Regions from separate parts of the Protofrankia sp. Cas4 genome, predicted to be linked through region 1. Evidence: riboswitches for the same ligand, from Rfam matches in the RefSeq annotation. Region 1 holds a riboswitch; each other region holds the start of a gene.

What was found. Region 1 has a riboswitch for cyclic di-AMP ahead of U9979_RS03385 (transglycosylase family protein). Riboswitches for the same ligand answer to the same signal wherever they lie in the genome.
Region 2: another riboswitch for cyclic di-AMP. It lies ahead of U9979_RS19100 (transglycosylase family protein); the one in region 1 lies ahead of U9979_RS03385 (transglycosylase family protein).
Region 3: another riboswitch for cyclic di-AMP. It lies ahead of U9979_RS12820 (C40 family peptidase); the one in region 1 lies ahead of U9979_RS03385 (transglycosylase family protein).

What each region holds. Positions count from the first base shown of each region.
Region 1 covers NZ_CAUVXL010000032.1:317-3,927, forward strand. The annotation lists partial or broken gene U9979_RS03375 (ATP-binding protein) at 1-805, opposite strand, end outside; gene U9979_RS03380 (DUF3151 domain-containing protein) at 936-1,367, opposite strand; gene U9979_RS03385 (transglycosylase family protein) at 1,548-2,291, opposite strand; cyclic di-AMP (ydaO/yuaA leader) riboswitch at 2,297-2,461, opposite strand; gene U9979_RS03390 (transglycosylase family protein) at 2,813-3,547, opposite strand.
Region 2 covers NZ_CAUVXL010000209.1:1,377-9,568, reverse strand. The annotation lists tRNA gene U9979_RS19135 (tRNA-Phe) at 252-325, opposite strand; tRNA gene U9979_RS19130 (tRNA-Asp) at 416-490, opposite strand; gene U9979_RS19125 (hypothetical protein) at 851-1,429, opposite strand; gene U9979_RS19120 (alkaline phosphatase family protein) at 1,652-3,316, shown strand; gene U9979_RS19115 (hypothetical protein) at 3,483-4,367, shown strand; gene U9979_RS19110 (hypothetical protein) at 4,459-5,310, shown strand; gene U9979_RS19105 (hypothetical protein) at 5,425-5,643, opposite strand; partial or broken gene U9979_RS19100 (transglycosylase family protein) at 5,697-5,987, opposite strand; cyclic di-AMP (ydaO/yuaA leader) riboswitch at 5,992-6,164, opposite strand; gene U9979_RS19095 (TetR family transcriptional regulator) at 6,442-7,194, opposite strand; gene U9979_RS19090 (SRPBCC domain-containing protein) at 7,285-7,761, shown strand; gene U9979_RS19085 (alpha/beta hydrolase) at 7,917-8,192, opposite strand, start outside.
Region 3 covers NZ_CAUVXL010000137.1:3,134-22,475, reverse strand. The annotation lists partial or broken gene U9979_RS12895 (ABC transporter permease) at 1-530, shown strand, start outside; gene U9979_RS12890 (aldehyde dehydrogenase family protein) at 630-2,129, shown strand; gene U9979_RS12885 (nuclear transport factor 2 family protein) at 2,187-2,672, shown strand; gene U9979_RS12880 (TIGR03619 family F420-dependent LLM class oxidoreductase) at 2,715-3,581, shown strand; gene U9979_RS12875 (thiolase family protein) at 3,589-4,731, opposite strand; gene U9979_RS12870 (Zn-ribbon domain-containing OB-fold protein) at 4,749-5,237, opposite strand; gene U9979_RS12865 (CaiB/BaiF CoA transferase family protein) at 5,237-6,457, opposite strand; gene U9979_RS12860 (CoA transferase) at 6,459-7,760, opposite strand; gene U9979_RS12855 (NADP-dependent oxidoreductase) at 8,050-9,147, shown strand; gene U9979_RS12850 (nuclear transport factor 2 family protein) at 9,333-9,797, shown strand; gene U9979_RS12845 (cytochrome P450) at 9,797-11,026, shown strand; gene U9979_RS12840 (ferredoxin) at 11,023-11,283, shown strand; gene U9979_RS12835 (amidohydrolase family protein) at 11,590-12,771, shown strand; gene U9979_RS12830 (acyl-CoA dehydrogenase family protein) at 13,011-14,216, shown strand; gene U9979_RS12825 (peptidoglycan-binding domain-containing protein) at 14,334-14,870, opposite strand; cyclic di-AMP (ydaO/yuaA leader) riboswitch at 15,317-15,475, shown strand; gene U9979_RS12820 (C40 family peptidase) at 15,590-16,267, shown strand; gene U9979_RS12815 (peptidoglycan-binding protein) at 16,463-17,308, shown strand; gene U9979_RS12810 (hypothetical protein) at 17,604-17,975, shown strand; gene U9979_RS12805 (hypothetical protein) at 18,254-18,574, shown strand; gene U9979_RS12800 (peroxiredoxin) at 18,726-19,175, shown strand; gene U9979_RS12795 (MDR family MFS transporter) at 19,200-19,342, opposite strand, start outside.

The DNA of each region.
Region 1 (3,611 bases):
CCCGGATATGATCCTTGATCTCGTTGTACTGCGTGCGGCCCGCGGCGATGGCATGCAGCACCGCCGCCGGGTACTCACCGTGTTCCACCTCGGTTGCCAGCACGAGTTGTCCCTCGGTGAGCAGCGACGCCCCCGGCCGGCAGGCCAGTCGCCGCAGGTTGTCGGTGACGTCCGCGTTCTGGTCCCACCAGGACAGGTACAGCGGTACTCCGCCGACCAGCCCGTACACGAGGGCTCGGTTGGCCGGGGTGAGCTCGGGCAGCATCAGGGCGGCCTCGTGCGGGCGGAACGGATGCAGCGACAGTGACAGGTCGAACCGACCGTAGAGCGGCGCCCGTTGTTCCTGCAACGCGGTCATGTGCCGCACTGCCGACCCGCACAGCAGCAGTCGTAGCTGTGTCCTGCCCGCCACGCGGTCGAGAAAGGCCCGCAGCACTCCTGGGAGGTCCGGCGATGTCGCGACAATCTCTGGGAACTCGTCCAGGACGACGAGAAGCGGCTCGCGTTCCGCTGCCACCGCCAAGTCGTCCAAGGCGTCGTCCCAGTCGGAATACGGGCGCGTGAGCAGGTCCCGGAACCGTCCGGGGATGCCGGCCGCGACCTGGCGGGACAGCTGCGCCAGTTCTCCTGATGCGGCACGACCGGCACCCGTATGAAAGATCGACCGCCGTCCGTCGGCGAACCGGTGCAACAGGGCGGTTTTACCGACTCTGCGTCGTCCCCATATCACCGCTGGTCGTGGATGGGTCGAGGTCCACCAGCGCTCCAGCGCGGCAAGCTCCTCGACGCGATTGACGAACGCCATTCCGCCCCTGCTTACCTCGCACGCTACTTACATCATTTGTAACTTACCTCGGATGTCAGTAGGCCACCGGGCGGACAGCAGGGTGTCCCGGTCCCCGATCCAGGACGTCAGCAGGACGGTCGTGAGCGGCTCAGGTCTTAAGGCCCAGTACCTCGGCCGCTTCGGGATCGCTGTCGGCGAGGAAGTCCCGGCAGCGGGCGGCCTCCTCGGCCTCACCGATGGCGGCGGCGGCGCGACTGAGCGCCGCGAGCGCGCGTAGGAAGCCCTGGTTGGCCTCGTGGGACCACGGGATTGGCCCATGCCCGTGCCAGCCGGCGCGACGAAGCTGGTCCAAGCCGCGGTGGTATCCGGTCCGTGCGTAGGCGTAGGCCGTGACCGCCGCACCTGCCTCCAGGGCGCGCTCGGCCAGCATCGCCCAGGCGAGGCTTGACTCCGGGAAGCGACCGGCGACCGTCTCCGCGGTCTCGCCGGCGTCGAGCGCTTTGGCGGCAGCCGGATCGAGAGTGAGTTTTGTCGGGGGCGGACCGTCAAGAAGATCCGGCCGTCCAGGGGAGGTCGTCATGGGGTCCATCCTGCCGGATCCCGGTTGCACTGTGCCGAGTGGGGATCGGTCAAAACAGGTTCTCACGCGGCGGACCCGGTGGGAGGGGGGTGGGCCATCGGGTCCGCCGCGGGATCAGGGTTCGAGGGCGAATCCACCTTCGAACAGTCATGGGATGTTACAGGATACGAACCCCTGGGATCACAGGGCGGACGGGCTGGTGACGGTGATGTCCCAGAGGTTCTTACCGACCACACCGGCCTGTCCGTCGTCGACCCGTGTCAGGTAGCTGTACAGCGATGCCAGGCCCTGGGACTCGCCGCCGAAGCGGCCGTCCACCTGCAGAATGAATTTCTTCTCGCGCATCGTGTTCTGCCAGACGTAGGCGTCAGCGCGCACCTCTCCGGCCAGAGCGGTGGAAAGCGTCGTACCGGTGAAGTTCGACGATTCCAGTTGCGCCTTCGCGCGGTCCAAGGTCATTGCGGGCTGTACCGGGGCGATCGCCTGCTGGACTGCCGCGACGTTGGGCACCGTTGCCGGCACTGTTGTCGGCACCTGCGGCGCCGGGCCGTTGTTGGTCAGGCCCATCTTGACCGAGCAGGACGGCCACGGGGACCAGCCGCGAGAGTTGTAGAGCTTGTGGGCTGCGTCGTCCTGCAGCGCCGGCGGGGCGTCACTGGGGAGGCCGGAATAGCCGAGACCGTGCCAGGTTCCGGCGTCGAACTGGTACGCGCCGTAGAACCCGTTACCGGTATTGATGTGATAGTTGCCGCCGGACTCACACTGGCGGAGTTTGGTGAAGTCGTCGGCGGTCGCGGCGCCTGCGGGACTGGCCGCGACGGCGAGACCACTGCCCACGAGTGCTGTGACAGCACCGGTGGTACGCAGGACCTTGACTGCGGTGGACGACTGTTGCGGGGCTCGGTGCCTGCCAACAGACGGCATGTGGGTCGGTCCTTCCCGTCGCCTACGAGGTGAGCTGTCGGGTGCGGGCTGGGAACATGCCCGGCCGGTGACGCCGATGAGCGTCGCCTGCTTTACCCCAAGGACACCGGTGGCCGGTATCCGGATGTGGTTCCCCCGATCCCGTCCGTGCGGCTTCGCGATAGGTCCTGCCGCGGCGGGCGGGGACGGGATTCGGCGTCCGTCCGCGCGGCCTCGCCGATCTGGCGAGTGGGGAGGACTCTAGCGAGCCTGGCCCTTTCGAAGCAAATCGGGGGTGTCGGATGAACTACACGGACCTGGCTTTCACCACCCGAATGGGCTACATGGCCCAAAGACAACACTCTACCCGGCGATTGGGGTGACCCCGATGGGGGGTCGTTTGTGCTGGCTTTTCGTAACACCGAGTGATCGGGCCGGTCGCCGTAGTGCTTTTCTGTTGTGTTTGTTGTCACGCAGGTGGGACCGGCCCGACTCGTCCTCGCGGGGTCTATATCAGTTCGCGGCCGTCAGCTGCCGGCTGTTCAGCTGAAGGTGATCCCCCAGGTCTCCGGCCCACAGATTCCGTCGACCGCCAGGCCCTTGTCGGCCTGCAGGCGGCTGGCCGCGCCGGCCGACTCAGGTCCATACCGACCGTCAATTTGGATCTTGTAGCCAAGACTGTTCATCTGGTGCTGCCACGACCGAACGTCTGACCGCACCTGATCGACGAGGTCGGCGGTAAGGGGCCTCGCATCAGCGGAGTTCGACGAGATGTCCGTGCTCACCGTGCGCCATTGCCAGCGCGAGGAACCGCTCCTGCCGTACGAGGGTGCCTGCGACGAGTCGGTGTCGGATGAGCTCGAGTCCGATGCGCTGGTGTCCGGTGCATCCCTGCTGTCACCGCTGTCACCGCTGCCGGTGCCCGATGCGCCGGGACTTGCGGTGCCGGCCGGGTTGGTGCCGCCCCCGAGTTGGTCGGCGCCCATGCCCTTGCCGCAGGCAGGCCACTGGCCGAAGCCGGCGCGGGCGGCGAGCTTGATCGCGGCTGCATCCTGGGTGCCGGGGGCCGCGCTGCTGGGCAGGCCGGTGAAGCCCAGGCCCTGCCAGGTGCCCAGCGAGAACTGGTAAGCGCCGTAGTAGCCGTTGCCGCTGTTCGCCCCATAGTCACCGCCGGACTCGCATTGGCGAAGCCCCTCCCAGGTCGTGGCGGCGCTGGCCGGTTGGGACATCGCGATGCCGCCACTGATCGCGGCGACCAGAGCCGGGGTCACCACCATGGCCCGGGTGCGGATCCGAGCCCGGCGAACTCCACGATGTCGGCCACGAGAACGTGTACTGGAC
Region 2 (8,192 bases), on a different contig from region 1:
CCGGACACTCGGCGATCGAAGTTTCGATGACGATCTACGCGCCTACGTCCCTCGGCCAGATGCGGGACGCGTTGAGCAAGCTGGACGATCAGCTTCGCTGACGTTGCCGTCAGGGTTGCCGCCACATGAAGAAAACCCCCTTGGTCGAGCGAAGCTCGACACGGGGGGTTTCGGGGGGCTTGGCCCCCCGGTGGGCATCGCGGCTGGCACGAGGCTGCACGTCGGTGCGGCGAGTAACAGAAGTTAGCGCGTGGGCAGGGGCGGGGTCGAACCGCCGACCTTCCGCTTTTCAGGCGGACGCTCGTACCGACTGAGCTACCTGCCCCGGTGCAACCATCCTGCCGAACACGGCCCAACCAGGTCGCCCCAACCGGTGAGATCAACATTACGCTGACATCAACCGATGGTGCGAGCGCGGTCCTGACGGGATTCGAACCCGCGACCTCCGCCTTGACAGGGCGGCGTGAACTCCAGGCTTCACCACAGGACCATGCTGTGTGCTGTTCAGTTATATCACGATCTCGCTTGCGATGTTGTGCCTCTGTACGACTCTGCACCTGTGAGGCTCAGCGCCCCATCCCTCAGACCCACCACCGCGCCTGGCTGGCAGGGGCTTCGCTCAGGAGTGCAACAGCAGCATACAGGATGGCGGGGCGGTCCGGGGTGAGTGGGCCTGCACCTGCGCGGGGGCGGGGCACGTACCCCGCTGTGCCGTCGTCGGTCGACACCCACAACCTCCGGTGCCTCCCTCCTCGCACCTCGCGATCTACCCGCCCCGGCCCCGTTTCTTGATCCACGCCACTATTGCCCGGCGGTCCTACTCCGATCCTTTCCGGTCCCCACCGGTTGCCTACCCGGCTGGCGTCCCGCTAGAGCTGTCGGTGCCCGAGCCGTGACGGCCATGCGGCATGTTGAGCGCTTCGTCGCCGGAGTGCAGTTTGTCGATCGTGGCTTTGCCGTTGACGGTGGTGGTGTTGAAGGTGACAGAATCGCCAACCTTCAGGTCGCTCAGCTGCGCTTCACCGTTCTTGTCGATGTCGCTGTCGCTGGTGACCGCGTATTCGGTCGTGCTGCTACTGGTCTTGATGGTTACCGATGCCGACCCGACCGCGGTCACGGTACCGGTCTGATCGAGGGCGCCACCGTGCCTGACGCCACCGTGCCCGAAACCATGACCGTCGCCGTCGTTGTCCGGGGCGGTCTGGGTCGTCCCGGCTGATCCGCCCGGGCTCGGGCTCGGGCTCGAGGACGCCGCGGTGGCGCTGAGGGTGCCGCCCAGAATCGCTCCGGCCAGCACGCCGGCGCCGAGCAGCCCCGCCGCCTTGCCGAACCGACGTCGCTGCGGGGCCTGGTTCGTCGGGGATTCCGAGGACGGTGGGGATGGCGGTGCCGCCGCATCCCAGCCATACCAGCCAGGCTGATCCGTCATGTCGTGCCTCCTCCGGTACCGCCACCGTGGCGGTACCTACTCAGCGTGGTAGGTCGGGCTGGGCGCTACCTGACATCCGATTAGGAGAAGTTTAAGAGGTTGATGAAGGTCCGCTGAAAGGTCTTTTCGTGTCCTGTTTACCTGACAATCCTGCTCCGGTCGCCGTAGAGGTCTAGCAATGCGGAGGCACCCGGTGTGGCACCGGTTGCATGAGGAGGAACTGTGTCCCGCATTTTCCCGCGGTCGGCCGCCGCCGTTACGACCGGATTACTGGCCGCTGCCGTCATTGGTGGGGTGGCAGCCGCTGGCCCGGCCACTGCTACCGACAATCGTCACGGCCACGGGTCGACCCGACATGTGCTGTTGCTGTCCGTGGACGGCCTGCACCAGGCCGATCTGGAATGGTATGTCGCTCAGTATCCGGATTCAGCCCTTGCCCGCCTGGTCCGCCGGGGTACCGAGTTCACCCGGGCGCAGACACCGGTGCCGTCGGACTCGTTCCCGGGTCTGATCGCGCAGGTGACCGGTGGGAACCCGGCCACGACCGGGATCTACTACGACGACACCTACAACTCGCAGCTGCTGCCGGCGGGAACGACATCCTGCGCGGGTGTCAAGGCCGGTACCGAGGTCAACTACACCGAGGGCCTCGACCGCGACCCGACCTCGATCGACGCCGGTGCGCACCTGCCGGGCCTGCCCGGCGGCATCCTCGCGCTGACCGCGACACCGCAGACGCTGATCAACCCGGCCCTGCTGCCGGTGGACCCGACCACCTGCATGCCGGTCTACCCGCACTCCTACCTCAAGGTGAACACCGTCTTCGAGGTGGCGCGGGCCGCCGGGCTGCGCACCGCATGGTCGGACAAGCACCCCGCATACGAGATCGTCAACGGGCCGTCCGGTACCGGCGTCCAGGACCTGTTCACCCCGGAGATCAACAGTACCGCGATCGGCTTCGCTTCCGGTGACTGGACCAAGGACAACGCCGCGACACAGCAGTACGACAGCTACAAGCTGCAGGCGGTCCTCAACGAGATCGACGGCTACGACCACAGCCGGACGACGAAGGTCGGCACACCGGCCATCTTCGGGATGAACTTCCAGACGGTCTCCACCGCCGAGAAGCTTCCCCGCTCGGATGGTCTGACCGGCGGATACCTGCCCGGCGGCGTCACCCCCGGTCCGCTGCTCGCCCGCGCGCTGGGCTATGTCGACGCGAGCGTCGCCACGATCGTGGAGGAGATCCAGCGCCGCGGCCTGACCGGCAGCACCACGGTCATCCTGTCCGCGAAGCACGGCCAGTCGCCCACCGACCCGGCCGATCTCACCCGCGTCGCCGACGGACCGATCATCGACGGGTTGAACGCGGCATGGGCTGCGGGGCATCCCGGTGCGGCCCCGCTGGTGGCCTTCGCGGTCGATGACGACGTCCTGCAGTTCTGGCTCAGCGACACCTCGGCGGCGGCGACCGCGTTCGCCCGTACCTTCCTGCTCACCCACCCGGCGGCGGGCAAGACGATCGACGGCACGCCCACCACGTTGCCCGCCTCGGGCCTCACGGCCGTTTACGCGGGGGACGGGGCAGCCGCGTTCTTCGGCACCCGTCCCGGTGACCCGCGCCATCCCGATGTCGTGGGTGTCGTGACGCACGGCGTCGTGTTCACCGGCGGTACCGGCAAGATCGCCGAACATGGCGGGTCGGACCCGCAGGACCGTGACGTCGCGCTGGTCGTGTCCGGCGCCGGCGTTGAGCACCACGAGGTGGACGGGCATCGGGTCGAGACCACCCAGATCGCCCCGACGATCCTGGCCCTGCTCGGCCTGGACCCGGACGCGTTGCGGGCGGTACGGATCGAGCACACCCGGGCGTTGCCGCTGCGCTGAGGGATTTCTCCTCGGCAGGTCTGCGACAGCGGTACCTGAGGGCGGCCGGGACCACCCATTTCGGGTGGTCCCGGCCGCCGTCGGGAAAGGCCTCGACATCTGCCCGTGGGCACGTCGCGCCGGGGGCGCCGGAGTGGTCGTCATCGGCAGGTGGTTAGATCATCAGGTGTTTGTTGTTGCATACCTGTCCGCTTTTGGTTGTGCTGTGTGCTATGGGGCCGGTTCGGTGCTGCAGTCGGTGGGCGCGCGCCGGCTTGTCACCGCCGGCGCGCTCGATCCGCGTCTGCTGCCACGGCTCGCGCGACAGCTGCCCTACCTGATCGGGCTGGTACTCGACCTTGTCGGTTGGCTGCTATCACTGGTGGCGGTGCGATCGCTGCCGCTGTTCGCGGTCCAGGCGACCCTCGCCGGCAGTGCCGGCGTCACCGCGGTACTGGCTGCGGTGTTCCTGCGCAGCCGTCCGGGACCGGCGCAACTGCGCGCGCTGGCGGCGCTCGGTGTCGGCCTGATCCTTCTTGCCCTCACCGCGCAGCCCGCGCCGCCGCGTCCGGTGGGCACCATCGCGACCATAGTGATCGCGCTATTCGTTCCCGTCCTGGTTGCCGCCAGCGCGGCGGCGGGCCGATCCCTGCGGGGAGAGCGCGCCGCTGTGGTGCTCGGAGCGCTGTCGGGGCTGGCGTTCGGCGGGACCGCGCTGTGTGCACGGGCGTTGGACGCCGATCACACCCTCGGCGCTGTCCTCACCGACCCCCTTTCCTGGGCACTACTGGCCTACGGTCTGCTCGGGTTGAGTGCGTTCGGAGCCGCGTTGCAACGCGGCTCGGTGACGCTTGTCACCGCCAGCCAGGGCGCGGCGGAAACCCTCATCCCGGCCGCGATGGGGTTTGCGCTGTTGGGGGACCAGGTCCGTCCGGGCTGCCTCCCGCTTGCCGCGATCGGGTTCGTCGTCGCCGTGGCCGCAGCGGTCGAGCTCGCAATCCTCACCCCACCCGAGCAGCCGTCTGCGCCACCTCAGCCGGATTTGTTACCATCCGTCAGCCGGACACGGTGACTAAGAGCGACCGGCAATAGGGGACACGGCGTCGCGGGGGTCGTCGACCCGGTTGGGGATGCGCGGGGATAGCTGTGCCATCGTTGCCACCATGGCGACAGGTCAACTCCAACAGAACGTGCTTCGGGACCGTGCTCGACGCGCAATGAGCAAGGTCCCGGAAGTGACGGCGTACTTCTGGATCACCAAGGTGCTGACCACCGGCATGGGGGAGACGACGTCAGATTACCTGGCCCACCAACTCAGCCCGATGATTGCCGTCGGTCTCGCCGGCGTGTGCTTGGCGGCCGCGCTGGCGCTGCAGTTCTACGTCCGTCGATATGTTGTCTGGATCTACTGGACAGCAGTTGTCATGGTCAGCGTGTTCGGCACGATGGCGGCTGATGTCCTGCATGTCGGACTCGGCATCCCGTACCTCGTGTCAACCGCCTTCTTCATGATCGCGCTGGCCGCCATCTTCACGGTCTGGTATATGAGCGAGAAAACCCTCTCCATTCACAGTATCCACACCCGTCGCCGTGAGGCGTTCTACTGGGCCACGGTAATGGCGACGTTCGCGCTCGGTACCGCACTGGGAGACATGACCGCGACAACCGCGCACCTGGGGTATTTCTCCTCGGGTGTGATGTTTGCCGTCCTGATGGCCGTCCCGGCCCTGGCCTACCGGCTGGCTGGTCTGAACGGGATTTTCGCCTTCTGGTTTGCCTACATCGTGACCCGGCCGCTCGGTGCCTCCTTCGCCGACTGGATGGGGGTGTCGCATGGTCGCGGTGGCCTTGAACTGGGTACCGGTCCGGTCAGCCTGGTTCTGGCGATTGTGATCGTCGGTTTCGTCAGCTTCCTGGCGGTGACCCGCAGGGACGTTGCGCACCCGTCCGTGCCTGGCTGGCCCGCAACCCCCGCCCGCGGCGACGATCCGGCGGATGCCGGCGGCGTCTGGTAGCGCGATCTAGTCGTACCGGCTCGTGGCGGAATCCGGCGAGCGGCCGGGCGCCATATGGCGCCCGGCCGGCTTCCCGGTGGTTTTCTTTCCGTTTGGTCGCCTGCCGGCTAACCGTCAGTCGGCTGGGTGCTCTGGTACCAGGGCGACCAGTATGAGTGCCGGTGGCGGCCAGTGGCGGCGGCAGCGTCGGCGGCGGGGTTTCCGCTCTCGCTCCCACTCCCGACCGAGCTCCCACTCCCGACCGAGTCCGCCGACGGCGACTGTGTGGCGGTCGGAGCCGTGTTGGCGACGCTGCCGACCTTTCCAGACCAGCACGACTGCGATGAAACCCACGGCGTCGTACCCTGCTGGGCGTATAGCATCCGGGCGCGGTTCCACTGCTCGGCAACGGAGGCGTTCTGCGGCAGACCGGTCCCGCCGACTGACTGCCACGTGCTGGGAAGGAACTGGAACAGTCCGCCGGCGCCTATCGAATTGACGATTGTCGGGTTGCCGCCGGACTCGCACTGAGCAATTGCCGACAACGTCTGGTCGTCCGACGGTGCCGCGCTGGCGGGCCCCGAGATTCCAATGCCGACACCGCCGACGGCGGCGGCGAGTGCCGGAATGGTGATGAGCGCGCGGGTGTATCTACTGGTTGGTCTGCTGCCGCGATGGCGGGCGCGCGAACGGGACATGGCAATGCCCTTTCCCCACGCCTACGAGGTGAGCTGTCGGGTTCGGGCTGGGAAATGCCCGGCCGCATCGTGCGGCTTCACCCCAAGGACGCCGGGTGGCGCCCGGAAAGTGGTTCCCCCGCTCCTGCCGTTGGTTTGACGATCATCGGACGGGGCAGGACTCGGCGTGTTTCGTCCGATGCGTGCTTTCGTTGCGAAGGCACGGCGGAACCCTATCGGCTACGGCTGGTCGGCCGGCAAGGGGTGGTGAAGAAGCGCACAGTCGAACATCGACCCTTGATTTCGGTATTGATCACCATTAATGCGCGTGCGCGCGCGTTCATTTTAACCAGCCAGCACCGATGGAACGTTTCCGTGACATGAGTGCCACCTTTTGGCGCATATCTTGATGCGCTTTGTGAAAAGTCCGGTTGACCGGATGACACCCGATCTCTTGCGGTAACCGGTAGTTTGGTTACTGCTGTGACGCCAGCCGATCCGAGCTCGCACCCGCCCTGTCGGGCGTGAAGGGCCCGAACGAACCCAGTCCGGTGTTGATGAGCTGGGCCGCGCGGTGGACGTCGGCGGTCACCGCCTGGTGGACCTGTGCGGGTGTGCGGGTGCCGTCCAGGTATTTCCTCAGGCTCTGGAACTGAATGTGCCAGAGTTCGAGCAGAGCGGTTGCCGCGATCTGCGGTTCTGGGTCGTCTGGGTTCATCCCGGCCCGCTCAGCCATGAGCTGGGCGGCCACGGCGATGAGTCGGTCGGTCATGTCGCGCTGGTGGACTCGCAGCGCGGACGTGGACATGATCATATTGCCGAAGCGTTGGATCGTGGTGGCGGCCTCGACCGGGTCGTCCTGCATGTCCAGCCAGGACGTCATGCCGCCCAATTCACCGTCCAGGATTCGCAGCACCGCGTCGATCGGTGCGACCCCGGGCTCGGCCAGGCCGGTCCGCAGCGAGGCCATCGTCGCGTCCAGGCGGTCCAGGACCAGGGACTCCTTGGTGGGGAAATAGTTGAAAACCGTCTTCTCCGACACCCCGCACGCCTCGGCGACCTCCGACACTCGGACGGCGTCGAAGCCCCGATCCATGAACATCTGCGTCGCCGTGTCGGTCAACTGCTGGCGCATCAGGCGCTTCTTGCGCTCCCGCAACCCTTCGGCGTCGGGTGCCCCGGGCCCAGGGGTGTGCGCTGCCGTCCAGTCCACCGTGCGCCTGCTCATGCTCTCAGCGTAGTCCAGTCTCTGTAAAAGTTCTGCTACAGTAATTTTCTAGCTGCTGAAATTAAATCGCCTACGGCGCAAGGAGCCTCCATGAGCAACATCCGCATCGTGCGTGACTACCCGCATCCCCCCACGAGGGTCTGGCGTGCCGTGACCGATCCGGCGCTCATCCCGCTGTGGACCTCGACGGGCCAGGGGGGGCGGCCCGAGGGCTTCTCGACCGCGGTCGGCACCCGGTTCCAGTTCGTCGCGAAGCCGCGGCCAGGCTGGCGGGGGATCGTCGACTGCGAGGTCCTCGAGGCACGCGAACCATCCCTGCTCCGCTATTCCTGGGTCGGCGACCAGAACGGCGACGCGACGTACGTCACCTACCGGCTCGAGCCGCACGCGGGAGGTACGCGCTTCACGTACGAGCACACTGGCTTCACCGGCGTCGGTGGGTTCCTCCTCGCAAAGCTGGTGCTGGGCCCCGTCCGGAAGAAGATGCTCCGCGTGGGCCTCACAGCCGTGCTCAACGACGTCGACGACAACGGCATGTCTCGCCCCACCGCTGGTGGCAACGGCTGAGTCCAGTACACCCGGCTGTCCCTGTCCACCGCCTTGGGGACGGGGACCCGTGGCGTCGCCCCGCGTGACCCGGGCACGTTCGGGTTGCCGGGTGCGCGAAAAGAGCCATGATCGCACACCCGGCGGCCGACCGGTTGAGAGCGCCCCTCGGCTGACTAGATGAAGTCGAGCAACGCCGTGTTGACCTGGTCGGTGTGGGTCCAGGCGATGGCGTGCGGCCCGCCTTCGATCACGACGTAGTGAAGGTCTTTGATCAGCCCGGGGAGGCGGTTGCCGGTAGGGCCGATCGGCAGGATTCGGTCCTGATCACCGTGTACGACGAGCACCGGAATGTCGAGCTTGGCGACGTCGTCGCGGAAGTCGGTCAGCCAGGTCGAGATGCACGCGACGGCTGCGATCGGCGACCCGGCAGTGGCGATGTTCCAGCTCGC
Region 3 (19,342 bases), on a different contig from region 1:
TCGTTCTGGAGCACACGCCGGTCGGGCGCTACCTGTTCGCGGTCGGCAGCAACCCGGAGGCCGCCCGGCTGGCCGGCCTGCCGGCGGAGCGGCTCGTCTACGGCTCGCTCATCGCCTCCGGCGGGGTGGCCGGGATCGCCGGCGTCATCTACGCGATGCGGGTCGGCGTCTATACCGCGGACTCCGGTTCAGGTCTGCTGTTCCCCGCGCTGGCAGCGGTGTTCTTCGGGGCGTCGCAGTTCTCCCGGCGGCCCAACGTGTGGGGCACGCTGGTCGCATATTTCGCGCTCGCGTTCGGTGTCAAGGGCCTGCAACTGGCCTTCGGGCCCGGCACCTTCTGGATCCAGCCGCTGTTCCAGGGCGTGGCCCTGCTGATCGCCGTCGCGCTGGCGAGTCGACAGGTCGCCCAGACCCGGCGCAGCCGGCGAACGCAGGCGGCGGCTGCCGAGTCCGAGTCCACGTCCGGGTCCGAGTCCGGCGCGCAGCCTGAGCCCGTCGCGACCGGCGAGCCACGTGCCCCGGCTCCGTGACGCCGTGTCCCTGTTGCCGGTTGCTCTCAGCGCAGTCGCTTTCAGTGCATCGGAACCTTTTTCTGCAGATATCTCCCCTACCGGATCGGAGTACCTTCGGTGATCAGTACGTCGGACAATTCCTCGACATATCCGATTTCGGCGGAAACCGCACGGCAGCTGGCACGCCCCCTGTTCGGTCACGTTATCGACGGTGAGGTCGTCCCGGCTGCCGACGGAGCGACGATGGCGGTCGTCGATCCCGCGACGGAACGGCAGGTCGCCACCGCCGCTGCCGGCTCGGTGGCCGACGCCGAACGGGCCGCACAATCTGCACGCGCAGCCTTCGATGACGGCCGGTGGCGGTTCCTCCCGCCCTTGGAAAAAGAACGCCGGATGCGCAGGCTCTCCAGCCTCCTGACGGAGCGGGCGGACGTCTTCGCCGAGATCGATGTGATCGACGCGGGCTTGCTGCGCTTCTATGAGGGCTTCATCGTCCAGTTCGCGGTCGACGGTATTGACTACTACGCGGGCTGGCCCTCCAAGCTTTCCGGAACGATCCCGTCGGTACCGTCGGACCTGGCCGTGTATCAGCACCGGGAGCCGATCGGCGTCGTCGGCCTGATCACTCCGTGGAACGGGCCGACGGCCGTGTTCGCCTCGGTGGCCGCCGCCATCAGCGCGGGCAACAGCGTCGTGCTGAAGCCGGCCGAGCAGACCCCCATGTCGGCGGTTCTCATGGCGGAGCTGGCGCTCGAGGCGGGGATTCCGCCGGGGGTCTTCAACGTCGTTCAAGGTGTCGGTGAGGTCGTGGGCGCCGCACTCGTCGCCTCTGCCGACATCGACGCCCTGTCGTTCACCGGGTCCGTGGCGACCGGTTGCGCGATCCAGGCGGCCGCCGCCGCACGGGTGAAGCGGGTGAGCCTCGAACTCGGCGGCAAGAGCCCGTTCATCGTCTTCCCCGACGCCAACCTGGAGGCCGCCGCCGCAGCGGCCATGGCCGCGGTGTGGGGCGCATCCGGACAGGTGTGCACCGCGGGTAGCCGTCTGTTGGTGCACCGTTCCGTGCACGACAAACTGGTAAGCATGATCATTGAAGGGTCGCGTGACATCCGGCTCGGCTCGGGTTTCGACCCCAGTAGCCAGATGGGACCGCTGGTGTCCGCGGAACAGCTGGAGCGGGTGCAGCGCTACGTCGGCTACGGCCGTGACGAGGGCGCGGAGCTGGTGCTCGGCGGTGAGCGTCACGGCGATGTCGGCTACTTCCACCAGCCGACGGTGTTCACATCCGTGCGCAACGACATGCGGATCGCCCGCGAGGAGATCTTCGGGCCCGTGATGTCCGTGCTGGAGTTCGGCTCGGAGGAGGAGGCCATCGCCATCGCCAACGACACCGAGTACGGCCTGGCGGCCGGCGTGTGGACCAACGACCTGGGCCTGGCACACCGCATGAGCAGAGCGCTACGGACAGGCACGGTGTGGGTGAACACCTTCCAGATGGTCTACCCGACGGTGCCCTACGGCGGTGTGAAGTACTCCGGGCATGGCCGCACCCTGGGCGCGGCCTCTCTCGACGAGTTCACCCAGCTCAAGAGCGTGTGGATGAAGGTCGGGGCTTGACACGGCAGCGCCGCAGCAGACGTGGCACCCGCCGGGACGGCTGCGAAGGGAGCGAGCATGCGTACAGCGGCCGAGATTGAGGCTGGCTTGGACCGCGCCGACGTTACCGAGGTGCTTTACAGGTATGCGTCGTGTATCGACAAACGGGATGTCGACGGGATCCGTGTGACCCTCGCCGACGACCTGTGGGCGCAGTACGGCAACGCTGATCCCATCGTCGGCGGTGACGCGGTCGCCAATTGGATCGACGAAGGCACCCGGGAATGCGTCTGGCAGCATCATCTGCTCAGTGTTTACCATGTGGACCTTGTAGCGGATCACGCCACGGCGCTCATCTACCACACCTCGCACCAGGTGTTCCGCGCATCGCCGGAAACGGTGCACGTGCTCGTCGGCCGGTACCATAACCAGCTGCGACGCACAGCGGACGGTTGGAAAATCAGCAGGCTTCTTTTCGAGATTCTCTGGGGCGAGCGTCGGGTGGACTCCACTGGTTACCTCGCTGCCGTCGGCGGCAGCGGCCCCCAGGTGTATCCCCGTTGACGCGGCCGGACCGGTGAGATTCAGCTGAGGCCGGAAGGGACGATGATGCGGATCGGCCTGTCGGTATACGACATGGGTGCGCGTGACCTACTGGACCTCGCCGTGGCGGCCGACGACCTCGGCTTCGATGCCCTCTGGCTCGGCGAGCATCTCGTCCTGCCGTACGACTACTCCAGCGAGCACCCCACCCAGGGCGAAACGGCGCACCAGCATCACACCCGGCCGATCATCGACCCGGCCACGAAGCTGCTGGACCCGTGGTCGGCGTTGAGTGCCGCCGCAGCGCTCACGACGAGGGTGAAGCTCGCGACGGGCATCTACATCCTGCCGTTACGTCATCCGCTTCTGACAGCTCGTGCCGCCTGCACGACGCAGGAGATCGCTGCCGGCAGGTTCATGCTCGGGGTCGGAGCCGGTTGGCTGCGCGAGGAGTTCGCCGCCCTCGGCGTGCCGTTCGACGAACGTGGATCCCGCCTCGAGGAGTGCCTGGAGGTCCTGCGGTCGGCCTGGAGCGGAGGACCCTTCGAGCATCAGGGTACCCACTTCACGACCGGCAGGATCCAGGTCACCCCCCGGCCCGTTGCGGTGCCGCTCGTCCTCGGGGGGAACACGGATCGGGCGCTGCATCGCGCAGCCCGACTGGGGGACGCCTGGTTCAGTTCCGGCACGCCTTCCTTCTCCGACGCGGTACGGCTTCGCGACCGGCTCGCGGCACTGTGCGAACAGTACGGGCGCGCGATGATTGCCTGCTACTTCCGGTTGGAAGGCCAGGATCTGGAACTGGTGCCCCGCTACGAGGCCGAGGGGATCATCAACCTGGTCGTGTGGGCGGACCAGATATGGCGCGGGGCCGACCTGGCGCAGAAGCGAGCGTGTCTCGCCCGCGCTGCCGACAGATTCATGATCTGACGGCCGGTCAGCGGGTCAGCACGGTGCAGGCGCTGACCCCCGGCGCGCCGTAGACGTGGCTGAACGCCACCGTCGGGTTCGCGGGCACCTGTCGCGCCGCGGCGGCCCCGCGCAGCTGCAGGACGTTCTCGTACACCTGACGCAGACCCGACGCGCCGATCGGCTCGCCGTTGGCGAGGCAGCCACCGTCAGTGTTGATCGGAAGGCTGCCGCCGATCCCGGTGGCACCCGTTGCCAGCAGTTCCTCCTGCTCACCGTCTTTGCACAGGCCGCACTCGGCCATGTGACAGATCTCCGCCCCGGACTCGGTGTCCTGGATCTGCGCGACGTCGACATCGCCGGGGGCGACCCCGGCCAGCTCGAACGCCGCCCGGGCCGCGTCCACACTCGGGCTGTCAGCGCGTTCCAGCGCCAGCCACGGGCTGAACACCTCGAACGAGCCGAACCGGCGTGAACGTAGTACCGCGGACCGCAGGTACACCGGCGTGTCGGTGTACCTGCGCGCGCGGTCCGCCCGGCACAGCACGAGCGCGACTGCGCCTTCCCCCGGCGAGCAGAACATGTACTGCGTCAGCGGATGGCTCACCATCGTCGACGACATGATCGCTTCTTCCGTGTGCGGGATACGGCGCCACGCGTTGGGGTTCAGCGAACCGTTGTAGAAGGCCTTGACCGCCACCTTCGCCAGTATCGACGGACTGAGGCCGTACGTGTGCAGGTAGCGCTGCGCCTTCATCCCGAAGAACTGGGTCGTCAGCATGAGTCCGGTTTCGCCGTACCACTGCCCCAGGCCGACCGCCGCGGGGTCGGTGTCGAAGGCACCCCGCGGATGCTTGTCGAAGCCGATCACCATCCCGAGTTCGTACGCGCCCGACCTGATGGTACTGTCTGCGTTGATCAGTGCGCTGCCGCCCGTCGCGCATCCGTTGGCCACGTTGATGAACGGGATGCCGGTCAGCCCCAGGTCCGAGACGAGCGAGTCGGCGGCCCCTGCCGCGAGGCTGCCGCCGAAGGCGAACTGGATGTCGGGCCATTCCAGGCCCGCGTCAGTCAGCGCAGCCCGGGCCGCGTAGGCTCCCTGCGCCCGTCCGCTAACCCCCTCGTGTCGCCCGAACGGATGAATTCCGATGCCCACGATGGCGACATCCACGGCGCACTCCTTTGTGGTTACTTGTGGTTACCCAGGTTCGGGGTCTGGTTTCCGTCTGATCCCCGTTCCGGGTCACCGGATCGGACGGGGGAGAACGCGTAGGTGAGGACCTGGGTGCCGTCGTCGTCGTGACACAAGGGCACGAGGACCAGCTCCATCGGCTCCCCGATGTGCAGCCGCTGCGGGTCGTTTTCGGTCAGGACGGCCTCGACGATGACCGCGCCGGGAAGCTCCACGTATCCCACGCCGAAGGGCGTGAACGGCTCCGGACCGGCGTAGGGCGGTTTGGGACGGAAACTCTGCACGGTGAAGGACCACAGTGTGCCGCTGCGGGGGAGAAGGCGGTCCGTCATGTCCATTCGGGTGCATTTCGGGCACGACTGCTGGCGCGGGAAGGTCGTCGTCCCGCACGACCGGCAGCTGCTCGCGACGAGGCTGGGCCCGTCGTCGCCCTCGACGAACAGTCCGTCGTCCACCGGCCGTGTCCGTACTACAGGTCTGCTCATCATCGGTCTGCCTCCTCGGCGGCGGGTACGTGTCCAGTGTGTTCACCCAACCGTGGCGCCCGCGTGGGAGCAACGGTCTGGAAGGACGAGAACCGGTAGGGGCTCGTCGGGACCAACGCGCTGAGATCGCTGTCGAAGGCGACCGTGGTGAAGAAGTTCCTCGCCTGCAGGTGCTCGTCGTCCAGGACATCCTCGGGGGCGTTGACCGGCCCGATCGGCAGCCCGCGCCGTTGCCCCTCGTGGTAGGCCGTCGTGGCGTCCTGCAGGAGGAACAGGCATTCGATGAGTTCCTGAATGTGTGCGAAGTTCTGCTGGCGGTGCGCCAGATCATCGTAGGCTGTGTCGGTCAGGTCCGCGGCGACGCCGAGGCTTTCCATCCATGCGACCAGCGCATCCCATGGCTTGCGGTCGGCGAGGATGAGCGCGAAGTAGACCCATCGGCCATCGGCGCAGCGGAACAGCGCCGGCTGTGTCGGCACGGGCTGGGCGTGGCGACAGGTCTGCCTGTGCACGAGGACCTTCGGGTAGAACCAGTATGGATTCGCCAGTTCCCCGCTGACAGCGAGCGACTCGTGCATGGACACGTCCACCAGCTGCCCCGCACCTGTCCGCTGGCGATCGAGTAATGCCAGCAGCAGGCCGCAGTGGGCGAAACTCGTCGCCGTGTGGTAACCTTGATTGCCGCCGGGGCGGATGGGCGGGATCGAGTGGTCGTCATAGCCGCAGCTGGCCAGCGGGCCGCCCGCGGCGAGTCCGACCAGATCGCAGGTGCGGTAGTCCGCCCACGGGCCGTCCAGCCCGAACGCGGTGACCGACAAGATGATCAGTTGCGGATGCGTGGCCAGCAGCTCGGAGTAGTCCAGGCCGGCCGCGGCGATCTCGCGCGGGCGCAAGGTGATGAGCAGGACGTCCGCGCCGACGAGCAGGCGGTGCAACAACGCCTGGTCCGATTCCGATCCGTCGGAGACCACGCTGCGCTTGCCGAAATTGTAGTACCAGAACGTCAGGCTCGTGTCGGCGCTGACGACGTCGTGCGCGAAGGGACCGATCCGCCGCGTCGGTGATCCCTGCGGTGGTTCGATCTTGATCACGTCGGCACCGAGCTCCACGAGGAGTCGTCCGGTCCCTTCACCAGCGGGGTCACCCGCCCACTCGACGACCGTCAGCCCCGAATACGGAAGCGGCGGGGAACCGGGTGTCCCGGTCTGGGACGTGGTCATCTCAGATCACACCCGCCGCGGCGAGGTCGGCCACTTCGTTCGTGGACAGGCCGAGGATGTCGCTGAACACGTAGGAGTTGTCCTCGCCGAGCAGCGGGGCTGACCGCCAGTTGTCCTGTTCGATACGGGAGAACGCCACCGGTGTCCCCTCGAAGCGCGCCGGGCCGATCACCGGGTGGTCCAACTCGAAGAACGTGCCGCGATGGGCAAGCTGCGGGTCGACCTCGTTGAGGTCGCGCGCGTCCTGGACGGCACCTGCACAGACGCCGTTGTCCTGCAGCAGTGTCATGACCTCATGCGGTGACCGCTGTCTGGTCCACTCCGCGAGGTGGGCGTCGAGCGCGTCAGCGTGGGCGAACCGGCTCGATCCGCTGGCGAAACGCGGGTCCGTCGTCCATGCGGGGTTGCCGATGGCTTCGGTCAGACGGTGCCAGTCGGTGTCGTCGAAGACTGCGACGGCCACCCACCGGTCCTCGCCGGCGCAGGGGTACACCCCGTGCGGGGCAGCCTGCGGGTGTTCCAGCCGGTTACCCGGGGGGAAGCCCGGCCGGCGGGTCGGTCGTGCGTTCACGGTGACGTCCAGCAGATCGGGACCGAGCAGGCTGACGCCGACCTCCACGGCGGAGGTGTCGATTTCCGTGCCCTTCCCGGTCGCGTTGCGATGCATGATCGCCATGAGCAGGGCCGCGCTGTTGTAGTAGGCAGCCTGGTTGTCCATGTAGGACAGACCCCAACCCGAGGGCTCCCGGTCGGGTAGGCCGCTGATGAAGGACAGTCCGCTGACCGCCTGCACCACCGGCCCGTAGCTGCGGTACGTGTGGTGCGGGCCGCTCTGGCCGAAACCGCTCATGTGGGCGTAGATGACCTCGGGGCACAGCGCGCGTAGTCGTTCGTAGGTCAGATTCCAGCCTGCCATGACGCCGGGAGCGAAGTTCTCCGTCACCACACTGCTTTGTGCGATGAGTCGTTCGGCCAGTTCCCGGCCCTCGACGGACCGCATGTTGATTGTCACGCCGAGTTTGTTGCGGCTGTAGTTGTTGAACAGTCCGCCCTTGTCCGGGTCGGGATCGGGATCCTCCGCGCCGAACGAGCGGGAGTCGTTCTTGTAGAGCGGTAATCGGCGGGGCATGTCCAGCCGGGTCCGGCTTTCGATCTTGATGACCTCGGCGCCGAAGTCCGCGAGCATGCGGGTGGCGACGGAACCGACGCCCATCCAGCAGAAGTCGGCCACGCGGATGCCCGACAGCGGCCCGCGTCGGGCCCGGGGCTGCCGTTGCACCAGCGACGGATGCCGAGCGTCCACCGTGTGACCTCCCTGTACGCGGGTGTGTAGCCGACTTTATTTCTCATGATGAAAAGCCGCAAGCCCCGGTTGCGACCGCTCTGGCCTGGCCTGCTCTGGTCTGCTCTGGTCTGCTTTAGCCTGTCGTCGACGGTGGAGATGGTGGTGACGCGGTCACCCGCCCAGCCGGCGGCGGGAAGGGGCGACATGACCCTTGTGGCTTTTCATCACGACGAATATTGTGCGAATCCGGCATGGCGCAGTCCACCGCAGTCCACCGCGGTCATGGCGCGAGCAATAGCCGATGACGATGCGCCGGCGGGGCGAACCGGGTGGAGAGGAGCCAGCGGTGACCGGTAGCCGGGAATGGCACCTGATGCGCCGTCCTGCGGGATGGCCGACGGACGACGATGTGGCTCTGGTCGAGGTCGACATACCCGACCCCGGCGCTGGTGAGCTCCTCGTGCACAACACCGTGATGTCGGTGGAACCGTACATGCGTGGCCGGATGAGTGCGGTGGCCTCGTATGTCGAGCCCTATGCGCTCGGCGCCCCGATGCAGGGACACGCGGTCGGCGAGGTGGTTGCGTCCGGTGTGTCCGCCATCCCGGTCGGCCGGCACGTGGTCCACCGGGCGGGATGGCGGGAGTACGCGCTGGTAGCCGCCGCGGATGTTGAACCCGTCGATGTTGAACCCGTCGACACGACCGGGTTTCCCGACTCCACGTACCTCGGTGCACTGGGCATCACGGGTATGACCGCCTATGTCGGGCTGCGCCACGTCGCCGCGTGCACACCCGGAGAAACCGTGTTCGTCTCGGCGGCGGCCGGTGCGGTGGGCGCCACGGTCGGTCAGATCGCCAAGGTCATGGGCTGCCGTGTCATCGGCAGTGCAGGCTCCGAGGAGAAGGTCCGCTTTCTCACCGAGGATCTGGGGTTCGACGCCGCGTTCAGCTACCGTGATCAGCCTGTGCGGGCGTCGCTCTCCGCGGCTCTCGCGCAGCTTGACACCGACGGTTTGGACGTGTATTTCGACAACGTCGGGGGAGAACAGCTGGAAGCCGCGATCCGGGTGATGCGCCCGTTCGGCCGCATCGCGCTCTGCGGGGCGATCTCCACCTACAACGCGACCGAGCCCGTACCCGGTCCACGCAACCTGCTGCTGATGATCTGGCGGCGGCTGCGGATGGCGGGTTTCCTCGTCGGTGACCATGCCGACCAGCGCGCCGCATTCACCGGTGACATGTCGCGCTGGCTGCGCGAGGGCGCTGTCCGCAGTGTCGAGACGGTTGTCCACGGTGGTATTGAGGCCGCTTGGCCGACCTTCCTGGCCATGCTCCGCGGCGACAACGTCGGGAAAATGATCGTGTGTCTCGACCAGTCCGCTGGTAGCGAATCGGATCACTGATCACCCTTGACAAGCTAGTTCGTTATAAGGAATCTGTCTCCAACCTCGCCTTCAGCCGTCGACGAAGGTGTGACATGCGGCCGGAATCGACCCGCCAGAGCGATGCGGACCGGCCGGTTGACAGTGTCACCGCAAGTCACTGCAAGTCACCGCAACCGATCCCCCCATGGCAGGAGGAGCACCGGATGACCACTGTGAAGACGTTCGAGGATGTCCGCGACCACATCAACGCGAGCGACACGCTCTACCGTTACTGTTCGACGGTCGACCAGAAGGATTTTGTAGGTTTACGCACGGTGTTCGACGACGACGCCCGGATGCGCTTCACCGCAGCCGGTACGTGGAGCGAGTGGGTCGAGGGCGCCGATGCCATCGTGGCCTGGGTCGACAAGATGACGGCGGACCGCGGCTTCCAACATCACCTTGTGTCTGTCTACCACGTCGACGTCGAAGGCGATCAGGCCTCGGCGCTCGCCTACCTCACCTCCCACCAGGTTGCCGCCGACGACCCCAACCAGGTTCTGCAGATGTCCAGTCGTTACCGCAACCGGCTGCGCCGCGACGGTGACGGTTGGGTCATCACCGAGATCCAACTCGAGATCGGCTGGATCGAGGTCCGGACGTTCGACCAGAGTCTGGCACTCGGCTGATGTCGGCGCCCGTACCCACACCCATGCCGGAGCGCGCGACGCCCGCCGGGTCCTGCCCGGTGGTCAACTACGACATCATGTCGCCGCGGCCGGTGCTGGCGGGCATCGGAGAGATGGCGCAGCTGCGTGAGGCGTCCCCCGTCTACTGGAACAGTTTCGGGGCCGGCTTCTGGATGATCACCCGCTTTGATCAGTGCCGCGAGGCCTACCAGAACCCCGAGGTCTTCGGTAGCGACTCGGTGATCGTCCTGGACCCGAACCCGGGTTACCGCTGGATTCCGACCAATGTCGCCCCGCCCGAGCACGGCAGGTACCGTCAGATCCTCAACCCGCCCTTCTCACCCCGTGCGGTCGCCCGGGCGACGCCCCGGATGCGCGAACTGTGCGACCGGACCATCGACGCCTTTCTCGACTCCGGTGGCTGCGAGTTCGTGGCCGACTTCGCGGCGGTGTACCCGACCCGGGTGTTTTTGTCGATCATGGGTTTGCCTGAGACCGATGACGCGTTGTTCGTCGAGTGGGTGGACACGGTCTTCGACGCCTTCACCGATCCTGAGGGCCAGGCCCGGACGATGGCGGCGATGGGCGCGATGACCGAGTACTTCATCGGTGTCGTCGCGGATCGGCGGGCGACGCTGCGCGACCCCGAGAGTGACTTCGTCAGCTATCTCATGACAGCACGTTATGAAGATAGACCGTTGCGTGATGACGAGATTCTGCAGATGTGCGTTGTGTTGGTGCTTGCGGGTCTCGACACCGTCAAGAGCCAGCTGAGCTATGCGTTCCACCATCTGGCGACGACGCCGGAGCACCGTCGACGGGTGGTGACCGAACCGGGGGTGGTGCCGACGGCGGTCGAGGAGTTCCTGCGGGCGTTCCCGATCATCCAGGATGGCCGAAAGATCACCCGTGACGTGGACTTCCACGGCTGCCCGATGAAGAAGGGGGACATGGCGCTGCTGTTGCTCGGTGCGGCCATGCGCGACCCGCGCTCGTTTCCAGACGCTGACCAGGTCGATCTCGACCGTGCGGTCAACCGGCACATCTCCTTTGCCGCCGGACCGCACCGGTGCCTGGGCTCCCATCTCGCGCGCGCCGAGATGGCGGTTGCGCTGGAGCAGTGGCACCGGCGGATCCCCGACTACCGGATCGCGGGCGGTGAGCCGGTGCTGGAGCGCGGTGGTGCGGCCGGGCTGGTCGCCCTGCCGCTGGTCTGGGACCGGTCATGACCGCCGATCCGACAACGGGGGAGCGGCTCACCGTGCAGATCATGGTCGACCCCACCCGGTGTACCGGGCAGGGCCGCTGCTATTCGCTCGCTCCGGAGGTGTTCGACACCGATGACGACGGTTTCTGCCTCCCCCGCGGCGTCACCTTCGTGGTGACCGCGGACCGGGCACAAGCGGCCCGGCTCGGCGCCAGTTCGTGTCCGGAAGACGCGATCACGGTCGCGGCCGGTCCGCCGGGGCCGGCGGTGGACGTCTGACATGTGAGGTACCTGGGTGGATCGGGCCGCGTGAGCCGGACGCGTGCGCCGTGGGTCGGCGCCTGGGCAGCACTCGATGGGGTCGCCCAGGTGGCCGGGCCAGTGCCTGCGGTAGCCGAAGTCGTTCGAGGCCGCAATGTGGACCGGTCTTTCCGTTCGGCGAGAGGAAATCGCGTCCGCGCTACATTTCCGGGACCGCTTGTCGGATTTCCTCATAAGAAATAAGGTATAGATCACATCAGAGTGCGGCCGGGACGCGCGTCGTGACATCCGGCGTCTCCCGAAGACCTCGAGGGGAGCGGCGTCATGGCCGGGACGGCAGTGACCGATGGCATCAGAGTGATCGACGCGGATACCCATGTGATCGAACCCGCTGATCTGTGGACGTCGCGGATCTCCACGGCGAAGTGGGGTGATCTGGTTCCGCACGTCCGCTGGGATGACGACCTCCAGGAGGAGGCGTGGTATTTCGGCGACGCGCGCCTGTCGGCCACCGCGGGCGGAGCGATGGCCGGTTGGGCGGAGTTCCCGCCGAAGCATCCCCGGCGCCTCGCCGACGTCGACCCGGCGCTGTGGAACGCCCCCGATCGGCTGCGCAAAATGGACGAGTACGGGATCTGGGCGCAGGTGCTGTATCCCAACGTGGCGGGGTTCGGTACCGGGAGGTTCCTCGGACTCAAGGATCCCGAATTGATGGTGCGCTGCATCCAGGCGTACAACGACTATCAGACCGACTGGGCGAGCGCGGACCCGTCCCGGCTGCTGCCCATGGCGGCGCTGCCCTTCTGGGATCTGGCGGCGAGCGTCGCTGAGATCGAACGAACAGTCGCGATGGGGCATCGGGGCGTGATCATGGCTCAGGAGACCGACTTCTTCGGTCTTCCGCTGCTCGGTGATCCGCACTGGGACCCGATCTGGGCGACCGCCCAGGATCTCGGCGTTCCGGTGAACTTCCACATCGCATCGGGCGACCTGTCCCTGATCGAGAAGAACTTCCCGGGTAACGGGATCCACGCGAACTACGCCTCGGTCGGGGTTTCCTTCTTCATGGGCAACGCCCGCGCCATCGCGACCGTCATCTGTGCCGGGATCTGCCACCGCTTCCCGAGGCTGAATTTCGTCTCGGTCGAGAGCGGAATCGGCTGGCTCCCCTACGCCCTCGCCGCTTTGGACTGGCAGTGGAGGAACTGCGGCGTCCCGATCGAACACCCCGAATACGACCTGCTGCCCAGCGAGTACTTCCAGCGCCAGATCTTCGGCTGTTTCTGGTTCGAGCGGGAGACCGCCCTGCAGGCGATCGAACTTCTCGGAGCCGACAACTTCCTCTACGAGACCGACTTCCCGCACCCGACGAGCATGTCGCCCGGCCCGGCGAGCGCGGCGATCCGGCCGGACCTGTTCGTCGCGGAGGCGTTCGCGCAGCTGCCCGGCGACGCGCTGCGCAAGATCCTGCACGACAACGCCGCCCGCATCTACCATCTGGACTGATCCGGCCCGACCGGGCCCGCCGTCGGTGGGCGCGGAGTGCGAGTTGGTTCGGGCCGTCCGCGTGCACACATGATAGTCAACAATGTTGACGAGCCTCGTTCGCGATTTGATCTTCAGTGGCGCCTGTTCCTTGTGCACGAGTCGACCGGCCTGCTTTGCTGACGGAAAACTGACGATTCTCGGCCAGATCCGCGGCGGGTCTCCTTTGGGCGACGCCGGCCGGTATGAAGGAGGTTCACGTGTCCATTGATCTTGGCCATGACCCGGTGGTCAGTGAACTCGCCAGACGCACTGCCGAGTTCGTGCGCAGCGTCGTCGTCCCCGAGGAGGAGGCGTTCGCAGGCGTGGCCGCGCGCGGCGGTGACGCGATGCGGGCGCGGCTACAGCAGGCGGCGAAGGACGCGGGGCTCTTCGCCCCGCACGTGCCGGCGCAGTTCGGCGGGCACGGCCTGGACATGCGCGGACGCGCACCCGTCTTCGAGGCGGCGGGCTACTCGCTGTTCGGCCCGCTGGCACTGAACATCGCCGCCCCCGACGAGGGCAACATGCACATGCTGGAGGCCATCGCGACGGCTGAGCAGAAGGAGCGGTATCTGCGGCCGTTGGCAACGGGCGAGGTGCGGTCCTGCTTCGCGATGACCGAGCCCGCGCCCGGAGCGGGGTCGGATCCGACCGCTCTGACCACGCGCGCTGCAAAGGAGCCGGGCGGCTGGCGGATCGACGGCCGTAAGTGGTTCATCACCGGCGCGGACGGTGCCGCATATGCGATCTGCATGGCCCGCACATCGGGCGAACCGGGTCACCGCGGTGGAGCGACGATGTTCCTCGTCGACGCGGACAACCCCGGAATGAAGATCGTCCGTCATGTCGAGACCCTCGACGAGAGCCTGTACGGCGGTCATTGCGAGATGCTGTTCGACGGCTGCCTGGTGCCGCACGACGCGGTTCTCGGCGAGGTGGACAAGGGTTTCGACTATGCCCAGGTTCGCCTCGGGCCGGCGCGGACGACCCACTGCATGCGTTGGCTGGGGATCGCCGCCCGGGCCCAGGATATCGCCGTGGCCCGGGCGGCGGACCGGCGGCTGTTCGGTTCCCGGCTGGCGGAGCTGGGCATGGTCCAGGCGATGATCGCGGATAATGAGATTGATATCGCGGCGTCCCGCGGGCTGGTCCTGCAGGCATGCTGGGAACTCGACCAGGGTCGCTCCGGGGCTCAGTCGACCGCGGTGGCGAAGACGTTCACCGCCGAGGCCGTCTGGCGGGTCGTCGACCGTTCGCTGCAGATCTGTGGTTCCCTCGGTATCTCCGGGGATGTGCTGCTCTCGCGCTTCCTGCGCGAGGTCCGCCCGTTCCGTATCTATGACGGGCCGTCGGAGACCCACCGCTGGGCGATCGCCCGTCGTGTGGTCCGCCGTCACCTCGACAACCATGCGAGCGCGTCATGACGATCGTAGCGTCTGCCGGCTAGCGTCTGCCGGCCGGCTAGATGATTTTTCGAGGTTTGTGCGACGGAAGAGTCCTTGTCGATCGCACAAACCTCGAAAGATCGCGTAGGCGTCGGTTCACCGACCTTTGATGTCGAGGAAATAGTCGAGAAGACGCCAGGTCGTCCGGTCGACCACACCGGTGACTGCCACCGCCGGGTCGTTCAACCGGCAGAATTCCTGGAAATCACGGAACGCTTTTTCCGTCAGCGGGCCGAAGGCGCCGTCCGGGGAGAACAGGCGATTATCGCCCTCCCGGCCCGTAGCGATGTTGAGCGCGTTCTGAGCGGTCGTGACCGGGTGGCGCAGATCCGGGAACACCCCTGACTCGCCCTGGTCGAGGGACCCGCGCGCGCTCGTCGGGAAGTAGGCGAACCGGTTCGGCGAATTCTGGGGGGCGAGCGGGAAGCGCGGGCCACCGCTGAACATCGACTGCCAGTTCACGCATCCAACGATGAGTATACCGCCGGCCAGCCAGGTTCTGCGTAGTACCTGATCGTTTCCGACGTTACCTTCGACCGTGGCAATATTATTGCCGGTGCGTTCGACGACCAGGCCATGGGCTCGCGCCCAGGACCAGATCGTGGTGACCGTACTTCGTGTGATTGTGGCCATCCCCGGCGTAGCCGACCTCCGCCAACGCATGCTCGACCAACTGTTGCACAGCCGTCATCGCTGACTCCTTTTCGGCGACGCCGTGTTGGCGGCCGGGACCGATGGTAAGGATTCGACCGAAGACGATGCCAGAACCCCTGCCAGAACCCCTGCCAGATGAGACAAGACGTACCCCGTCGATTGGCCTGTTTCCTCATCGGTATCACCGTGCGTGCTCTGGCGGCCAATGTATGTCGGTACTCTGCCGCCGCGCTCGATCCACTGCCAGCGGTGTTGATCTGATTTCTCTGACCGGCCGGCCGGATGATTGACACGCATAGTAGTCGACATGCGTCGAGATTCGCGGAAAATGGCCCTTGCGGTCACAGCGTGTAGTTCGCTACCGTGGCCGGGCTCTCAGCAACACCGGGCCGAACGCCGAGTTCTGCCCTCGGTCCGGTGTTCCCTTCTAGTAATCACCAGGGCAGCAGCGGGGGAACCAGGACTTGGCGGACGTCGCCCTTGTGGCGCCGTCCTCGGGGTGAAGTCGGCCGCGGATCTCCGCGCTGACCGGGCTTCCCGGCCCGAACCCGACAGCTAACCTCGCAGGCGTACGGGAAGGATCATTGTTGCCTGCATATCAGGCGTGTGCAGATTCTGCTGACGGGGTTCCGTCCGGACACGGTCGCCACCGTGCACCGACCGCCAGGTCCAGCTTCCGCCGCCGGTCCGCACGTGCGGTGGTTGCCGCCGCGGCCACCGGGACCGTCGCTCTGACCGCTTTTGCGGCCCCCGCACTGGCGAACGACGCCGGGGCTGACAGTCCGGCCGGCTCGACCACTGCCACCACTGCCACCACTGCCACTGCGCAGACCTGGGCCGGTGACACCGCTGCCGGTGACGCCGGGACCGCGCCCTCGGCGTCCGATTCGCCCTCGGCGTCCGACCCGGCGTCGGCCGCTGGTTCGGCGTCGGCTGCTGGTTCGGTGTCGGCCCAGACTGGCGGCCTCTCGGCACCGCCGGACAGTGCATCGTCGCAGCAGGACGGTTCCGCGGCGTCCACTGCCAGTCTCGGTGAGAAGATCGTCTATTTGGCATCGAAGCAGGCGGGCAAGCCATACGTGTGGGGCGCCCAGGGTCCGAACTCCTTTGATTGTTCCGGGCTTGTCCAGTACATCTACAAACAGCTCGGCCGGAGCGTGCCGCGAGTGACCGACGCCCAGTACGCGGCGTCGCAGAAGATATCGCGGGATGCCAAGCAACCCGGTGATCTCATCTTCTTCGGGCAGCCCGGAAACATCCATCACGTGGCGATTTACGCCGGGGCCGACATGATGTGGGCCGCTCCCCACAGCGGAACCGTCGTCCGGCTTCAGAAGATTTATTCCACGAGTTATCTCGTTGGCCGCCTGGGGTGACCTGGCTCGACTGTTAACAGACATGCGACCCGTCATGGCCGGGCTGCCGCGTGCCCCACCGTGGGCATTCCGCCAGCTTGGCTGTGACGGGTGCGTCCGCGCGGCGCCCATGAGCCGATCGACGATACTGAAGTGAGATATCTGATAATGACCAGGGGAAGGCACAGAAAGCAGTCCCAGTACAATCGCGGCGCGGTGGCTGCCACCGCCGGTGTCATCGGCGCGACGGCGGGAATGATGCTGACCGCGGGTCCGGCGAGCGCGAACCCCACCGCATCGCCCGGTGCCGGTACGGCGCCTGCGCCCGGCACGAGTTCTGTCGCTGCGACACCTGTTCCCGACGCTTCCATCGCCGGTGCCGGCAGGAAGGCGGGACTTGGCGGTTGCGACGGGAAGCCGCTGCAGACCTGGGTCGCGGTCGCGCTGGCCGAGTCCGGCGGCAACGCGAACGCGCACAACCCCAATGGCGAGGATTCCCGGGGACTGTGGCAGATCAACATGCGGGCGCATGCGGGCTGGGTCGGCGGGGCAGATCTGTTCGATCCAGCCATCAACGCCCAGGCCGCCAAACGGGTGTGCGACATGCAGGGCATCGGAGCATGGAGCACGTACACCAACGGGTCCTACCGCGTGTACCTCGGGCGGGCTGCGGCAGCCGCCACCGAGGCAGCTGGTGATGGCGCGACAGGCACTTACCAGGCCGATCCCACCGGCCCAGGTGGTCCTACTGGGCCGGTCAGTACACCGGTTACACCGGTCACTACGCCGGACCGGACCGCTGCGGCCGACGTGGCGCCGGCACGACGGGTCGCCGATCCGGTGCCCCGAGCGCGGGAAGTCCGCTACACCCACCGCGGGCGTCCCGGCGTGCGCCAGATTCAGCGAGCGCTGACCGGACGTGGCTACCCTGTCGTGGCGGACGGAAAGTTCGGGCCACATACCACAAATACGGTGAAGGCATACCAACGCCGGCACGGACTTGCGGCCGATGGCGTGGTCGGGGCGCGGACCCGCGCTGCGCTGTTCTCTTTCACCGCGTAGGTCCCATTACCGGATAGGTCATCAGATTCTGTCTGTATTGTCGCGGAGAGCAGCGGATTTCAGCGCATCCGTCGGGATGCATTTGAACGGCTTCGTGACCCACTGGCATGTCAGGAGCACAAATAATAACAAGGCTTTTCCAGGTAAATTATGCTGCGGTCGACATCGACCCCGTCTCCGTATTTTTGCATCATTCTGCGTTTGGCGGCAGGACCATCATGATTTCCGGTTGACTCCTGGTGTGGGTGGCATAGATTTATGCCTGTAAATGACATCTCGATGTGGAGGTGATCGAATGGAGCAGCAGCAGGCGCAGCAGGTGGAGCAGTATCTGCGGCAGAACTGGCAGGAGATCCGGCACCAGATTCTCGACCAGTTCGTCCAGGTCAGCACCGCTGATCTCGAAGCCGCTTCCAGCGTCAACGATCTCGTGCGGCGGATCGCGGACAGGTCGCATTACACCGAGCCCTACGTCGAGGCCCGCCTGCGGGAACTCGTCGGCGTCGCAGCGGGGGTCGGCCAGTCGGCGCAGGCCGAGGGCGGGGCCGAGCAGGCGACCGCCGAGGACCAGCGGAGCACCGAGGCCGCGGGCGAGGAGCAGGCCGAACCCCTCGGCGGATCACGGCAGGCATTCGGCGGATCGGAGCAGCCTGCGGATCCTGGGTGAGATCTGATTCCGGCTGGGATCGGCACGCGGCAGGACCGGGTCCGCGGCTATGCGGCACAGGCCGCGTCCGGAACATTTCGGGCGTGGCCGCCGCGGCCTGTGCCATCATGGTGCCCACACCGCGTTCCCACCGTGCCCCCAATCGTGCGGTCACGTGGACGACATGTCCGGCCTCGGGGCTATGCTGCTTTTCTGATCACTATAGTGACCTGTAAGGTCACGAATAGCAGCAGGCATTCGGGGGGCTTCGGTTGCTACGAGGCAGCCATCATCACCGCGTGACAGACGCGGCGGGCGTTGCTGTGCGGCCCCCGCGTCGATACGAGCCGCAGTCCATCAGTTCCGATTTGTTCAAGCTCGGTTTGTTCATCGCCCGCATCCTCGTGCCCGGCCGAGTGGCCACTTCCGACGTCGCCGCCGACGCCGTCGACGGTGTGCTGGACCGCACCGGCGTGAATCTCGTGCGGGCCAGCCTCGCCGACGATCCGCGTGTTCGTCCGGCAGCGCTTGTCTGGTATCGCTACCTGCGATCCGGCGCGGGCTCGCATCCCACGACAGTGCCCCTTGATGACTGGCGCGATCGAAATTCCGCTTCTTGATCTACGCCCTGTTTCCGGGTGTTTTTAGTCAACAGTGTTGACGACCTTTTGCCGCCAATTGGATCTTGAGATCCGTACGGCAGGCGCATCCCGATCTCCGATCCGGTAGTATGTCATACGTTTCATCCCGTGATTAGGTGAGGATTGCCGCATGGATGTCGGGGATCAGGTTGGGGATCTGTCGGGTGTCGATGAGACGGGCGCGGTGCTGCACCTGGCCGGCCTGCTGGCCAAGGGTCCGCTGGTGGTCTTCTTCTACCCGGCGGCGATGACGTACGGCTGTACCAGGGAAAGCTGTCATTTCCGCGACCTGGCCGGTGAGTTCGCCGCGTTGGGCGCCGGCATCGTCGGGATCAGTGCCGACGACGTCGCCAAGCAGGCCGCGTTCAGCGCGAAGCATTCGCTCGGCTTTCCATTGGTCGCAGACACCGACCGCACGATCGCGCAGGCGTTTGGCGTCCGGCGCAAGGTGGGCCCGAACAAGCGCGCCACGTTCGTCCTGCGCACGGACGGCACGGTGCTTGCGCGCATCGACTCCGAGCTGTCCATGAGCCGGCACGCGGACACCGCACTGGCTGCGCTGCGCGCCGACGCCGCGTAAAGGGCCAAAGGCGAGGGGACCGGGCTATCCCGGGGATTCGGCGGTGGCGGTGCGAGCGCTGGTGGCAGCGGTGGTGCGCAGCCTCACTTCCCGAAGAAAGAACGAAAGCGCGAAGGCGACGAGTCCGATCAGGATCGTCCACAGGTAGGCGCGGTCCATTCCATGGG